DNA from 2 places in the Bacillus cereus group sp. BfR-BA-01383 genome. Region 2 is predicted to be linked to the other one. Evidence: a T-box and tRNA genes for the amino acid it is inferred to sense, from the RefSeq annotation. Region 2 holds a T-box; the other holds one or more tRNA genes.

Region 1 (7,910 bases), on a different contig from region 2:
CCTTTTTATCACGATCTGTTAATTTATCTATCGGTACCTCAATCAAATCTGCTAACTTTGTCGCTGTTTTTTGGCGATCTTCCGCAGTTGACCCTTTCATTTTCGTAAATGTAATCGTACGAACAGCTGCATTATCCACTACTGGTCGCCCATAACGGTCAAATATTTTCCCACGCGGTACAGGATTGCTTATCGTTGAATTTTCTTTCTTCTCGACTTCATTCTTATATTCCTCACCGCGAACAATTTGTACATATCCGAGCCTTACAATAACCGCGGAGAACATTATAAATACGCAAAAAAACAACACGTTTAATCGAAAAGGAACGTGGGTCTTTTTCTTTGCTTGCTTCTGCTTCTTGCTCATACAAACCCCCTCTACCAACAGCTATGTAATGTGAAAGGGACACCTTCATACAGGTGTCCTCACTGCTGTCTTACATCTTTTTCTATTCTAGCATAAAACAAACGAGAAGTTAACCTTCTGGTTCCGTTTGATTTTGCGCGTTTCCTTGCGCTACAACACTTGTTTTACCCACATTTCCCTCATCATATTTGACATTTTTAACCGCAAAATAAATAAGGAAATGTCCAGCTCCTAAAATACATAGTAAAAAAGGTAAACTTTTTTCAGGTGGAAAAAATAGTACAGCACACAAAAAGCTTAAAATGGAGCAAATTCTGCCGGCATTTAACCATAATTCCCTGACAACTACATACTCTACACGCCACTCTCTCGCATTTTTCGCTCTACCAATTACGTCATATGTCATTGATCCGTATGGAACGAGTAGAATAGGGTAAGCAACCGCAATGCATGCTGCATAAATAAGTAATTTTGTATATGTAACATTGAATATAACTAAAAATACGACCGCATATAAAATAATGCCTCCAAGCAAAATTGCTTTTTTTCGCCACTCTTTCTTTAACATACGAGCGACTAAGTAGTAACATACAAATGATACAGCCGAATTTACTAAGCTATATTTCCCTAATGCGAGCTCACTATCAGTTGCTAAATACACATATACCGAAATAACAAAAATAAATGTTCCTTCTCTCAACCCCTGAAAAAAATGAGCACGTGTAATTCTTCCCCAATTTTTATCAATCCGTCGTTCTTTCAATACTTGCACGATTTCATAACGCCCTTCACATTCTCTCTTAGATAAAAAAAAGCTTAAAACAACAGCAATCGCAAATAGCACTAATGAAAGAAAGAATATGACTGTATAACCACTCCATTTTTCCATACGTGAAATTGTGTATCCTGCTGCTATTGGTCCAATCATTCCAGAGAAGGATGTAAGAAGCCCAAGAAACCCGTTAAAGAAGTCTCTTGTTTCTGGTTCTGTAATCTCAAATGTCAATAAGTTGAATGCCAACCAATAAAAACCATACCCGATTCCTAAGAGAGCCCCCATTAATAAAATATAGTGAGAAGCGCTTTTTCCCGCCACTAAAACAACGATAAAAAAAATAGCTAACGTGCCTACGCCTATTCGTAACAAGATTGAGCGATCAATACGTTTCGCTAATTTCCCACCTATAAGAAATGTGAGAGGCTGTAATACAACGCTGGCCAAATTATACAAGCCAAGATTCACATAATTTTGTGTTTGTTTCCATAAATAAATGTTAACAAACGTATTCGATAAAGAAATTGCGAGCGTGTATAAACCTCCAATGAGGAGCAATAACACTAAATCCCGATTCACTTCAACGTCACCAATTATATGTTTCCACTTCATACACAACTCTCCTTTACTTCATGTTCTAGTCTTCCAAAGACAAGCCCAATTATGTAAAAGGAGAGCATAGAAAAAAGCTAGGAGCATTCTCCTAGCTTTTTTCTTTAATTAATACAATTATTTTGCTTCTTGGTAAAGTTTTTCAGCAACGTTCCAATCTACAACGTTCCAGAATGCACCGATGTAGTCAGGACGACGGTTTTGGTAGTTTAAGTAGTAAGCATGCTCCCAAACATCTAAACCGATAACTGGAGTTTTACCTTCAGTTAGAGGAGAATCTTGGTTTGGAGTGCTTGTTACTTCTAACTCACCATTGTTTACTACTAACCAAGCCCAACCAGAACCGAAGCGAGTTGCGCCAGCTTTTGCAAATTCTTCTTTGAATGCATCGAAGCTACCGAATTTCGCTTCAATTGCAGTTGCAAGTTCACCTACTGGTTGTCCACCACCGTTTGGAGATAGGATTGTCCAGAAGAATGTATGGTTTGCATGTCCTCCACCATTGTTACGTACTGCTGTACGGATTGCTTCTGGTACTTCATTTAAGTTTGTAACTAATTCTTCAACGCTTTTGTCAGCTAATTCTGCATGACCTTCTAAAGCAGCGTTTAAGTTTGTAATATACGTGTTGTGATGTTTTGTATGATGGATGTTCATTGTTTCTTTGTCAAAGTGAGGTTCTAATGCATCATACGCATAAGGTAAATTTGGTAATTCGTGTTTTGCCATTGTTATATTCCTCCCAGTTTATGTATTGCCACTCATATGTGACATACAACTTCATTCTACCCTAATTGCCATAGGGTGCAAACAAATAGATCACATTGTCTTGCTACCATTAAAGTAGCAAAATTCCCACTTCTTTTCAATTAAAATGCTCATATATTCCGTAAAAAAAAGCTCCCTTCTACAAGGAAGCTTCCTGCTAACGTAATAAACTTATGAAATGGATATGGACCCTGTAGGACTCGAACCTACGACCGGACGGTTATGAGCCGTCTGCTCTAACCAGCTGAGCTAAGGGTCCACAATTATGTATGTAATAACATATCAAATAACTGAATTCCTATCGGATATATCCTTTAAGAAATGTAAGATAAATTTACCATATACAAAAGAAAAGTGTCAATTGTATTTTTCTCTTTTAAAAGTAGAAAATTAATAAAAGAGAAATCCAGTTCTCTCCACTATATATAAATATAATATAACTTGAGATTCCCTAGATTCGTACGTTACAATGATTTTATACATACATAAAGGAAGTGAATCTATGTCCATATTTACCCAATTTGCAAAAAGTATATACTCGCCTAAAGATATGGCGCTATTCCGTTTTCAAAAAATTGGTAAAACCATTTTGTATATTATGCTACTTTGCTTAATTACTACTATTCCAAGAACATTCTTGTACGGTAGTTTGATCCAGGATGGTGTGAGCATGGTAAATCAAGTCATCGATAAAGATTTACCTGATTTTAAAATTGAAAATGGCGAACTACAAGCAGATATTGATCAACCTATTGAAAAAGAAGAGGGCAATGCACTTTTCGTATTTGATCCAAATTCAACAGACTTAGAAAAATATCAAAATAAAACAGGTTTATTTGTTTTAAAAGATAAAGTAGTCTCTATGGGAAATGGTCAAACGCAAACGTATTCCTATAACGATTTGTTAGGTGCATCCCTTGAGAAAAAAGATCTACAAGAATTCATTTCTTTATTCGATAATATTTATCCAATTTTATTATTTGTTATCGGATTTTTAGTGTACCTATTCCAATTATTCATCACTTTTTTAGGCGTGACTTTACTTGCATTCATCGGTTCTGCCATGGGCGGTCAACGCAAACTATCTTATAAACAAGTTTGGACACTAACCGCATACAGCTACACAATCCCAACAATCTTCTTTATGATTATGGATTTATTCAAGATCGTCGTACCTGGGGCAACGTTCATTTATATCGCAGTTGTTTTAATCGTTCTATACTTAACGATTAAAGAAGTTCCAAAACCAAAAGAAAAATAAAAACGATAAAAAAATGCCTAAGTAGGCATTTTTTTTTTGGACAAGCATATATTCCTAGCAAAGGAGTGAAGAATATGAAAAGATTAGGTATATTCTTATTCGTGCTTGTTCTCTGTTATATATTTTATTACGATATAAAAATCGGCACTTTACCGATGTTAAGTTCATATAAAAAAACAACCGCTGCCCAAACGATTAAAAAAGAAGACACAGGTACAAAACAAATTAAAGAGAATGCAGCAGAAAAAGAAACGGATGTAGCCTATAAAACAATCGAAGTAAAAACTGGTGAAACCGTCCTTTCAATTACAGAACAAATTAATAAGAAAAAAATTCCTTCTATTGAAAAAGTAATTGATGACTTTAAACAATTAAATAAAAGTACATCTGCTACAAAAATACAAATTGGAAAGTCTTATAAATTCCCGTTATATCAATAAGCAATCACTTAATCCTTGTCAATTACATAAAGGCGCTGATACAATAGTAAAAGTGAAACCGAGCACTTCGGTTTCTATAGCCCTGTATCACGTATACTATCATTGATATGAGGGACTAAATAAGAAACTTCTTTTATAAGGAGAGCGATCTATTCGTGAATGAAATGACTCATCGTACAAAAACACGTCCAGTTAAAGTCGGTAATTTAACAATTGGCGGTAATAATGAATTAATTATACAAAGTATGACAACAACAAAAACACATGATGTTGAAGCAACAGTTGCTGAAATTAAACGTTTAGAAGAAGCTGGCTGTCAAGTTGTTCGTGTTGCCGTTCCAGATGAACGCGCAGCAGATGCTATTGCTGATATTAAAAAACAAATCAACATTCCACTTGTTGCTGATATTCATTTTGATTATCGCCTTGCTTTAAAAGCAATTGAAGGTGGCATTGATAAAGTACGTATCAATCCAGGTAACATCGGTCGTCGCCATAAAGTAGAAGCTGTTGTAAATGCAGCAAAAGAACGCGGTATTCCAATCCGTATCGGTGTAAACGCTGGTTCATTAGAGCGTCACATTTTAGAAAAGTACGGATATCCAACTGCAGATGGTATGGTCGAGAGCGCACTACATCACATTAAAATTTTAGAGGATTTAGACTTCCACGATATTATCGTATCTATGAAAGCCTCTGATGTTAACTTAGCAATCGAAGCATACGAGAAAGCTGCTCGCGCTTTTGATTATCCATTACACTTAGGTATTACAGAATCCGGAACATTATTTGCCGGAACTGTAAAAAGTGCCGCTGGTCTTGGAGCAATCTTAAGCAAAGGTATTGGAAATACATTACGTATTTCATTAAGTGCTGATCCAGTTGAAGAAGTAAAAGTTGCGCGCGAACTATTAAAGTCATTTGGTCTTGCCTCTAATGCTGCAACACTTATCTCTTGTCCAACTTGCGGTCGTATTGAAATTGATTTAATTAGCATCGCTAACGAAGTAGAAGAATATATTTCTACACTTCAAGTACCAATTAAAGTTGCAGTACTTGGTTGCGCTGTAAACGGTCCTGGTGAAGCTCGTGAAGCTGATATCGGTATTGCCGGTGCACGCGGAGAAGGACTATTATTCCGTAAAGGGCAAGTCGTTCGTAAAGTACCAGAAGAAACAATGGTAGAAGAACTGAAAAAAGAAATCGATGTAATTGCTGCTGAAATGGCTGCTGAACGAGAAAAAGAAAAAGAAAAAGAAAAAGAAAAAGAAACACAAGAACAATAAAAAGAAGGTTGCCCACAATATTTGTGAGCAACCTTCTCTTCTATGCAAAAAAGCTCGTCAGTTATATAACCGACGAGCTTTTATTTTGCACATTTTGGACAACGGCCGTATATTTCAAATTTATGACCGGTTACTTCATAACCGTTAAAATCTTTATTCATAAAATCCATTGGGCAGGAAGTAATTTCTTTCGTACCACCACAATCCAAGCAAATAAAATGATGATGATGTTCCATAATAGAACATGTAAAACGAAAATGTTTTTCACCATTTAATTCCGTTTGTTCTAAAACACCGATTTCAGCAAAAACTGTTAAGTTACGATAAATCGTATCAAAACTAAGCCCTGGATAATCATCCTTCATATGCTCCAAAACGTCTTTCGCAGTTAAATAACGATTGTGAGCCGCAAATAATCTGAGCATTTCTTCCCTTTTTCCAGTATGTTTGTATCCTTTGTCTTTCATTAGGCGTAAAGCTTCTGTTAGATTCATACCTATCCCTACTTTATGCAGTTTTTTTCTTCTTCCATAAAATTGCACCGATCAAAATAAGAACTGCTATCACAACAATTGTACCACCTGGTGCTAGATCAAGTTGATACGAAGCAAACATTCCACCAATTACTGCAATTTCACCAAATATAATGGAAAAGAAAATTGTTTGTTTAAATCCTTTAGCAATACGAATACTTGCTGCAACTGGTAACGTCATTAAAGATGATACGAGAAGAACCCCTACAACACGCATGGATACTGCAATAACAAGCGCAACTAAAATAATAAAAATAAAGTGAATCCACTTTGCACTCAAACCGGTTGATACAGCGTATTCCTCATCAAATGATAGTAAAAACAACTCTTTGTATAATAAACTAATCGTTGCAAGTACAACAATTGCTACAATACCAATAATAATTAAATCCCCACTTGTAACAGCACTTACACTACCGAATAAATAACTAAATAAATCTGTGTTAAATCCATTTGCAAGTGAAATGAAAATAACACCGATGCCCATTCCCGCTGAAAGAATAATTGGAATTGCTAATTCTTGATAATGCTTATATACAGTTCGCAATTTTTCAATTAGTAGCGCTCCACCTATCGAGAAAATCATCCCCATATATAGAGGATTTAAAAATCCACCTGTGAAAATTGTTTTTTCAAGTAATAAACTTGCAGCAATACCTGATAACGTCACATGACTTAATGCATCTGCAATAAGCGACATGCGGCGAATTACAACAAACACACCGATAAGCGGCGCAACAAGTCCTATTAAAATCCCCGCATATAAAGAGTTACGTAAAAAGTCATATTGTAAAAAATCTTGTATCATTATATCCTCCCGTGATGCTCATGCTCGTGTTCTAAACGGTGAACATGATGCCCATATAAGACGGACATTTCCGCATCTTCTAACTCTCGGAATTTCTCTACATTACCATGGAAATGTAGATGTTGGTTTAAGCATGCAACATGTGTTACCTTCTCAGTAACTGCTCCCATATCGTGTGTAACAAGAATTAACGTGATGCCCAACCTTTTGTTTAAATCCTCTAATATCTCGTAAAAGCTTTCTACATTTTTCACATCAATCCCAACAGTAGGCTCGTCCAAAATAAGCAATTGTGGATCACTTACAAGTGCTCGAGCAATAAATACACGTTGTTGTTGCCCACCGGAAAGTTCTCCAATATTGCGTCCTTGAAACTCACTCATCCCTACATCAGCAATTGCTTTTTCTACTTTCGCCTTATCATCTTTCGTAAAAAAGCGAAAAAGACCTTTTTTCGAAACAAGTCCCATTGACACGACCTCAAAAACTGTTGCTGGGAAACCTGAGTTAAAACTACTTGCCTTTTGGGATACATAACCAACTTTATTCCATTCTTTAAACTTCTTACTATCAATACCAAACAATCGAATGCTTCCTTGCCTTGGCTTTAAAACACCTAATAAACATTTAAGCAAAGTCGATTTCCCTGAACCATTTGGTCCAACTAAACCTAAAAAAGCTCCCTTCGGAACTTGCAAATTAATATCTTCTAACACGTTGCGATCTTCGTATCGAAACGTTAATCCTTCTATTTCCAATATATTATTCATAGCATCTCACCTATTTTAATTCAGAATGATTCCGATTTATATCTATTTGAATTATAGTACAGCTTATTATAGTTGTAAACCAATCTGCCTAAAATATATCTTTTATTTCAGGAAACCTTACTATTATAACAAAAAGCAGAGAAAAATTCTCTGCTTTCGAAAAATATTACAAATAACTTTTTAGTGAATAGCTGATTTAAACTTACCACCGTTTGTCTCTTGTGTACTCATAATAGTAACAAAAGCATTTTCATCAATTTCATGCACAATTGATTTTAACTTCGTCACTT
Region 2 (7,910 bases):
TTCAGACCTGATGAAGAGGTCTTTGTGGATAAAGCGTTAGAGTGGAAGCGAACGGCGGAGTACCATCAAGTGAAATTAACAGATTTCCTTGATCCAAGACAGCAACAAATTGTCTCTATGGTAATAGGACAAGGAGATGTTGCTGTGCAATTCGATGGTGCAACGCCTCACGCGGAGCGTAAAAGAGCACTCATTTATCCAGACTATCTAGAATTAAATGATGAAGAATTTCAACTAGAAGTATTAGAAATTGACTATCCTTCCAAGTTTTATACGCTAGAGCATAGGCAAATATTAGGTACATTTATGTCACTTGGTTTGACGAGAGAAAAATGTGGTGATATTTTGCTTCAAGAAAATCGTGCCCAAATTGTAGTTGAAAAAGAAATCGTATCGTATATTGAGATGAACTTACAATCAATAGGGAAAGTAAAAGTCTCCTTATCATCAGTACAAGGAGAACAAATTCTCCAGATTAATGAAACGTGGGGAGAGAAATCTGGAACGGTTTCTTCACTTCGTTTAGATGTTATGTTAGCTGAAATGTTACATATATCCAGACAGAAAATACAACCTTTAATAAAAAATGGTTTAGTAAAAGTCAATTGGAAAACAGTGGAACAAACTTCTTATGAATGTTATCCAGGAGATGTTTTTTCAGTGAGAGGGTATGGACGAAGTAAATTATTTTCTGTAGAAGGTAGAACAAAACGCGACAAATGGAGAATTTTGTATGGTATACTAAAATGATTGGTTTTTTAGAAGGAAATCCTCCTATTTTGTCGAAGAAAAGATATAATTGAAAGAGGAAATTTAGATAACTACTTGGAGGTGGCGTTGTGCCGTTAACACCATTAGACATTCATAACAAAGAATTTGGTCGCGGATTCCGTGGCTATGATGAAGATCAAGTAAATGAGTTTCTTGATCAAATTATCAAAGATTATGAATTAGTCATTCGTGAGAAAAAAGCTTTAGAAGAAAAAGTTGCGCAATTAGAAGGAAAGTTAGATCATTTCTCTAATATTGAAGATACGTTAAACAAATCTATCGTTGTTGCACAAGAAGCAGCGGAAGAAGTAAAACGTAATGCGCAAAAAGAAGCGAAATTAATTGTACGTGAAGCTGAAAAGAATGCAGATCGTATCATTAACGAAGCTTTAGTAAAATCAAGAAAAGTTGCTTTTGATATTGAAGAGCTAAAGAAACAAGCAAAAGTATTCCGAACTCGTTTCCGTATGCTTTTAGAAACACAGCTTGAAATGTTAAACAACGATGATTGGGATAAGTTAATTGAGTTAGAAGACGAAGTAGATGAGCTGTTGAAAAAAGAAGAAACAGTGTAAGCTTGACGTTTTTCTCATTATTACATATAATTTTAAACAACATATTTATTAAGAAAAACGAAGATAGGGATAAGTACCTTTTCATACCTTATATAGCGAACTGAGGATGGTGTAAGCTCAGGATAAGGAGATATGGGAATATCACCCTGGAGTTCCGCGCTGAACGAATGGAGTAAGCGTAGGCGTATATTCGCGTTAAGAATATAAAGAGGATTTTATACATATGTATAGGATCTACTAGGGTGGTACCGCGGGAGACTTTCTCGTCCCTTTTTGGGATGAGAAAGTCTCTTTTTTATTCCGTTTTTTAGGTCTTTCTTTTATACATGTAAGGAGGAATTGAGCATGGAGTACAAAAATACATTACTAATGCCAAAAACAGAGTTCCCAATGCGTGGGAATTTACCAAAACGTGAGCCTGCAATGCAAGAAAAATGGGCTGAAATGAACATTTATGAAAAAGTACAAGAACATACAAAAGGTCGTCCTTTATTTGTATTGCATGATGGACCTCCATATGCGAATGGTGACATTCATATGGGACATGCATTAAATAAAGTATTGAAAGACTTTATTGTTCGCTATAAATCAATGACTGGTTTCAGTGCACCGTATGTACCAGGTTGGGATACGCACGGTTTACCAATTGAACAAGCTTTAACAAATAAAGGTGTAAAACGTAAAGAAATGACAGTTGCTGAGTTCCGTAAGTTATGTGCAGAGTATGCATATGAGCAAGTAGAACGTCAACGTGAACAATTTAAGCGTCTAGGTGTACGTGCAGATTGGGATAATCCATATATTACTTTAGAGCCAGCTTATGAAGCACAACAAATTAAAGTGTTTGGTGATATGGCGAAAAAAGGTTATATCTATAAAGGGCAAAAGCCAGTTTACTGGTCTCCAACGAGTGAATCAGCTTTAGCAGAAGCTGAAATTGAATATCAAGATAAAAAATCAGCATCTATTTACGTAGCATTCCCTGTAAAAGACGGAAAGAACGTATTAGAAGGTGATGAGAAATTTATCATTTGGACAACAACACCTTGGACATTACCTGCAAACTTAGGTATTTCTGTTCACCCAGAGCTTGAATATAGCATTGTAAAAGTAAATGATGAGAAATACATCATCGCTTCTGAGCTGTTTGAGACAGTTGCAAAAACGTTAGAATGGGAAAATGCTGAAGTTGTGAAAACGGTAAAAGGTAGTGAACTTGAGTATACAGTTGCAAAACACCCATTCTACGATCGTGACTCATTAGTTATGCTAGGAGAGCACGTAACAACAGATGCAGGTACTGGTTGTGTTCATACAGCACCTGGACACGGGGAAGATGACTTTGTTGTTGGTAAAAAGTACGGCTTAGAAGTACTTTGCCCAGTTGACGATAAAGGTGTATTAACAAATGAAGCACCTGGATTTGAAGGCTTATTCTATGATAAAGCTAACAAGCCAATTACGGAAAAATTAGAAGAGGTAGGCGCGTTACTAAAATTAACATTTATTACGCATTCATACCCACATGATTGGAGAACGAAAAAACCAATTATTTTCCGTGCAACAGCACAGTGGTTTGCATCTATCGAAGCGTTCCGTAAAGAGTTATTACAAGCTGTTGAAGAAACGAAATGGGTACCAGCATGGGGAGAAACTCGTCTTCACAATATGGTTCGTGACCGTGGTGACTGGTGTATTTCTCGTCAGCGTGCATGGGGTGTACCAATTCCTGTATTCTATGCTGAGAATGGTGATCCAATTATTACCGATGAAACAATTAACCATGTAGCAGATTTATTCCGCGAACACGGTTCTAACGTATGGTTCGAGCGTGAAGCGAATGATCTATTACCAAAAGGATTTACACATCCAGGTAGCCCAAATGGTGAATTCCGTAAAGAAACTGACATCATGGATGTATGGTTCGATTCAGGTTCTTCTCACCAAGCGGTATTAGAAGAGCGTGAAGACTTACAACGTCCAGCTGATTTATATTTAGAAGGATCTGACCAGTATCGTGGTTGGTTTAACTCTTCATTATCAACAGCGGTTGCTGTAACAGGTAAAGCTCCATATAAAGGCGTACTAAGCCATGGTTTCGTACTAGATGGTGAAGGGCGTAAAATGAGTAAGTCGATTGGAAACATCGTCGTACCGAAGAAAATTATGGATCAATTAGGCGGAGACATTTTACGTTTATGGGTATCTTCTGTTGATTATCAATCTGATGTACGTATTTCAGATGATATTTTAAAACAAGTAGCAGAAGTGTATCGTAAAATCCGTAACACGTTCCGTTTCTTATTAGGAAACTTAGATGACTTTAATCCAAGTGAAAATACAGTAGCGGTAGCTGAACTTCGTGAAGTAGATCGTTACATGTTAGTGAAATTAAATGACTTAATTACAAAAGTAAAAGAATCATATGAAACATATGACTTTGCTGCTGTATATCATGCAATTCATAACTTCTGTACAATTGATTTAAGTTCATTCTACTTAGACTTTGCAAAAGACATTTTATACATTGAAGGTGCAAATCACGAAGATCGCCGCGCGATTCAAACAGTATTATATGATGTTCTTGTTGCATTAACGAAACTTGTAACGCCAATCTTACCGCATACAGCTGATGAAGTATGGCCATATGTTCCTGGTGCAGAAGAAGAAAGCGTACAGTTAACTAATATGCCAGACGCTGTAGAAGTAGATGGTGCAGAAGCATTAAAAGTGAAATGGGACGCATTTATGACACTGCGTGATGACGTTTTAAAAGCGTTAGAAGTAGCTCGTAATGAGAAAGTAATTGGTAAGTCATTAAACGCAAGCATTACGCTATATCCGACTGTAGAAATGAAGGCTATGTTAGAGTCTATTAGTGAAGATTTAAAACAGCTATTTATCGTTTCAGAGTATAAACTTGGTGGTACAATTGAAGAAGCGCCAACAGAAGCACCGAAGTATGAGCATACAGCTGTAGTTGTAGCACAGGCGACAGGTGAGACATGTGAACGTTGTTGGGTTGTTTCAGAAACAATTGGTAAAGATGCAGAACATGAAACATTATGTGAGCGTTGTGCAACAGTTGTTAAAGAAAACTATGTAAAATAATAAAAAACTGACTGCGCGTAAGGTGCAGTCAGTTTTTTATTATTAACGGTATATTGAAATAATTTCTACTCTCTTTCCTATGAAGGAAAAATGTGTGTGAGGTAAGCATGAGAATTTCGGACACACTAATTGTACATTGCAGCTGGGAGGAATGTACACGTGAATGAAATTTACATGGAAATAAAAGAAGAATTGCAATTGATGAGAAAAGAGTTGCAAGAGAGACTAGCTAAAGAAGTCATGCACAAATATGATACAGAGTTCAGCCAAGAGCTTGGATATGAAGTTAAGGAAGAAATAAAGAAAAAAATGCTATTACATGATATAAAAGAGGATTTAAAAGATGTAGAACGTGCATTGTTTAAAATGGAAATAGATATGTATGGTATTTGTGAAGAAACGGGAAGAGCGATTCCTACAAAACAAATGAAAACAATGCCGACTGCTCGTACGATTCATGAATTTTTTTATGAAAAGGTAAATGTATAAATGTATGAATACGCACAACGATATTATATTACCTTTTTTTAATTTATTTTATTCTTCTATAAAGGTTCATTGTGAAAAGATAGCAGCTATGCTAAAATTTTGAGGTACACTGTCTTTATGGGGGAAATGAAAATGATATATTATGTAATAGCGTTATTTGTCATTGCCATCGATCAAATATCGAAGTGGCTAATTGTAAAGAACATGGAATTGGGTACGAGCATTCCGATTATCGATAATGTATTATACATAACATCACATCGAAATAGAGGAGCTGCCTGGGGTATTTTAGAAAATAAAATGTGGTTCTTCTACATTATTACAGTTGTTTTCGTAGTATTTATCGTATTTTATATGAAAAAATATGCAAAAACGGACAAACTTCTAGGTATTTCATTAGGTCTCATTTTAGGCGGAGCAATTGGCAATTTTATTGATCGTGTATTTAGACAAGAAGTAGTGGATTTCATTCACGTGTATATTTTCTCGTACAACTATCCAGTATTCAATATAGCTGACTCAGCATTATGTATTGGAGTTGTATTAATTATTATTCAAACAGTATTAGAAGGAAAGAAAACGAAGGAGTAATTGAATGAGTGAAGTAGTACAAGTAACAGTTGCAGAAGAACAAAAAAGCGAGCGAATTGATAAATTCGTTGCAGAAATAAACAGTGAATGGTCACGTTCACAAGTGCAGCAATGGATTAAAGATGCTGTTGTAACAGTAAATGGGAAAGTGGTTAAAGGGAATTATAAAGTAAAAGCAAATGATGAAATTACAGTAACAATTCCTGAACCAGAAGAGTTAGATATTCAACCAGAAGATATGAATTTAGAAATTTATTATGAAGATGCAGACGTACTCGTTGTAAATAAGCCACGTGGTATGGTTGTACATCCAGCCCCAGGGCATACAAGCGGTACGCTTGTAAACGGACTTATGCATCATTGTACAGATCTATCAGGTATTAACGGTGTAATGCGTCCAGGTATCGTGCATCGTATTGATAAAGATACATCTGGACTACTAATGGTTGCAAAAAATGATATGGCACATGAATCACTTGTAAATCAACTTGTAGCAAAAACAGTAACGAGACGCTATAAAGCGATTGTACACGGCGTGATTCCGCATGATAAGGGAACTATCGATGCTCCAATTGGTCGCGATAAGAAAGAACGTCAAAGTATGACAGTTGATGAAAATGGTAAGAATGCTGTTACGCACTTCCAAGTGTTAGAACGTTTTAAAGACTTTACACTTGTAGAATGTCGCTTAGAAACGGGACGTACGCACCAAATTCGTGTTCATATGAAATATATTGGCTATCCACTTGCAGGGGATCCAAAGTATGGTCCGAAGAAAACATTGGATATGAATGGACAAGCACTTCACGCAGGTATTTTAGGATTTGATCATCCTCGTACTGGTGAATATATTCAGTTTGAAGCACCTATTCCAGAAGTGTTTGAAGATGCATTAAATATTTTACGAAAATAGTATTGACAAATCATAAGAAAACTGAGATACTGACAACAGTTAAATAATGATCCTTTAACACAGCCCCGTGAGGTTGAGAAGGTAACGGTTTGAAATACTTAGGGTATGCTGTACCCTTTTTTCAAAAGTCCTCTCGCACACGCTGAGAGGACTTTTTTTATACCATTCCTCTCACGCAAGAAAAAAGCTTGGAGGTGTAGAGCATGCAAGAGAAAGCTGTCGTTTTAGATGACCAAATGATTCGCCGCGCTTTAACACGAATTAGTCATGAAATCGTGGAACGAAATAAAGGTGTCGATAATTGTGTTCTTGTCGGAATTAAAACACGTGGAATTTTTATTGCACAACGTTTGGCAGAACGAATTGGTCAAATTGAAGGAAAAGAAATGGAAGTAGGCGAGTTAGATATTACGTTATATCGTGATGATTTAACACTACAATCAAAAAACAAAGAACCACTTGTAAAAGGTTCTGATATTCCTGTAGATATTACGAAGAAAAAAGTTATCCTTGTGGATGATGTATTGTATACAGGAAGAACAGTTCGAGCAGCAATGGATGCTCTTATGGATTTAGGTAGACCATCACAAATCCAATTGGCTGTTCTTGTTGATAGAGGTCATCGTGAACTACCAATTCGCGCTGATTATGTCGGAAAGAACATTCCAACATCGAGTGAAGAGCGTATCGAAGTTGATTTGCAAGAGACAGATCAACAAGATCGAGTAAGCATATACGATAAGTAAAGCCCTTTTAAATGTAGTCCTGTGAGGCTGCCAAAGGGTCTTGGCTTTCATATGTCAAATTTGGCATACGAAAGTGTAGGACTCTTTGTGCACAGGCACAAAGAGTTTTTTTATTGCAAACATTAAAACTGAAGGAGGATGTAACAATGGAACAAAAGCCAGTGTTAGACGTTAATGAAGTACCGAAACCGGGAAAATGGTTATTTTTAAGTATACAACATTTGTTCGCGATGTTTGGATCAACAGTGCTTGTTCCGTTTTTAACAGGATTGAATCCATCAGTAGCATTAATATCAAGCGGATTAGGAACGTTAGCGTTTCTTCTTATAACGAAAGGTCAAGTACCTGCCTATCTAGGATCATCATTCGCCTTTATCGCACCGATTATAACAGCGAAAACAGCAGGTGGACCGGGAGCAGCAATGCTTGGTGGTTTACTTGCAGGACTTGTGTACATCTTAATCTCACTCGGAATTAAGAAGTCTGGATCAGCGTGGATTATGAAATTACTTCCGCCAATCGTAGTTGGTCCAGTCGTAATGGTAATCGGTTTAGCTTTAGCACATACAGCAGTAGACATGGCGATGAACGGTGCGGATGGTAAGTACAGTTTTACACACTTTTCAGTAGCATTAGTAACATTAGCAATTACAATCATTTGTTCCATATTTGGAAGAGGATTCTTCAGCATCATACCAGTTTTACTTGGAATCA

What was found. The T-box of region 2 lies ahead of ileS2 (isoleucine--tRNA ligase). A T-box ahead of a tRNA ligase gene usually reads a tRNA of that ligase, here a tRNA-Ile.
Positions count from the first base shown of each region.
Region 1: it encodes a tRNA-Ile, which carries the amino acid that the T-box ahead of ileS2 (isoleucine--tRNA ligase) is inferred to sense. The anticodon was not compared.

Region 1 is NZ_JAKUFP010000001.1:298,653-306,562, forward strand. Features, by position in the region: gene MR065_RS01720 (peptidoglycan D,D-transpeptidase FtsI family protein) at 1-367, opposite strand, end outside; gene MR065_RS01725 (MFS transporter) at 477-1,754, opposite strand; gene sodA (superoxide dismutase [Mn]) at 1,872-2,483, opposite strand; tRNA gene MR065_RS01735 (tRNA-Ile) at 2,708-2,781, opposite strand; gene yqgB (protein YqgB) at 3,025-3,783, shown strand; gene MR065_RS01745 (hypothetical protein) at 3,858-4,223, shown strand; gene ispG (flavodoxin-dependent (E)-4-hydroxy-3-methylbut-2-enyl-diphosphate synthase) at 4,388-5,509, shown strand; gene MR065_RS01755 (Fur family transcriptional regulator) at 5,590-6,003, opposite strand; gene MR065_RS01760 (metal ABC transporter permease) at 6,017-6,850, opposite strand; gene MR065_RS01765 (metal ABC transporter ATP-binding protein) at 6,850-7,620, opposite strand; gene MR065_RS01770 (YitT family protein) at 7,801-7,910, opposite strand, start outside.
Region 2 is NZ_JAKUFP010000009.1:134,642-142,551, reverse strand. Features, by position in the region: gene MR065_RS11770 (YlmH family RNA-binding protein) at 1-750, shown strand, start outside; gene divIVA (septum site-determining protein DivIVA) at 840-1,346, shown strand; T-box leader at 1,398-1,620, shown strand; gene ileS2 (isoleucine--tRNA ligase) at 1,692-4,457, shown strand; gene MR065_RS11755 (TraR/DksA C4-type zinc finger protein) at 4,617-4,946, shown strand; gene lspA (lipoprotein signal peptidase LspA) at 5,079-5,537, shown strand; gene MR065_RS11745 (RluA family pseudouridine synthase) at 5,542-6,450, shown strand; gene pyrR (bifunctional pyrimidine operon transcriptional regulator/uracil phosphoribosyltransferase) at 6,654-7,196, shown strand; gene uraA (uracil permease) at 7,343-7,910, shown strand, end outside.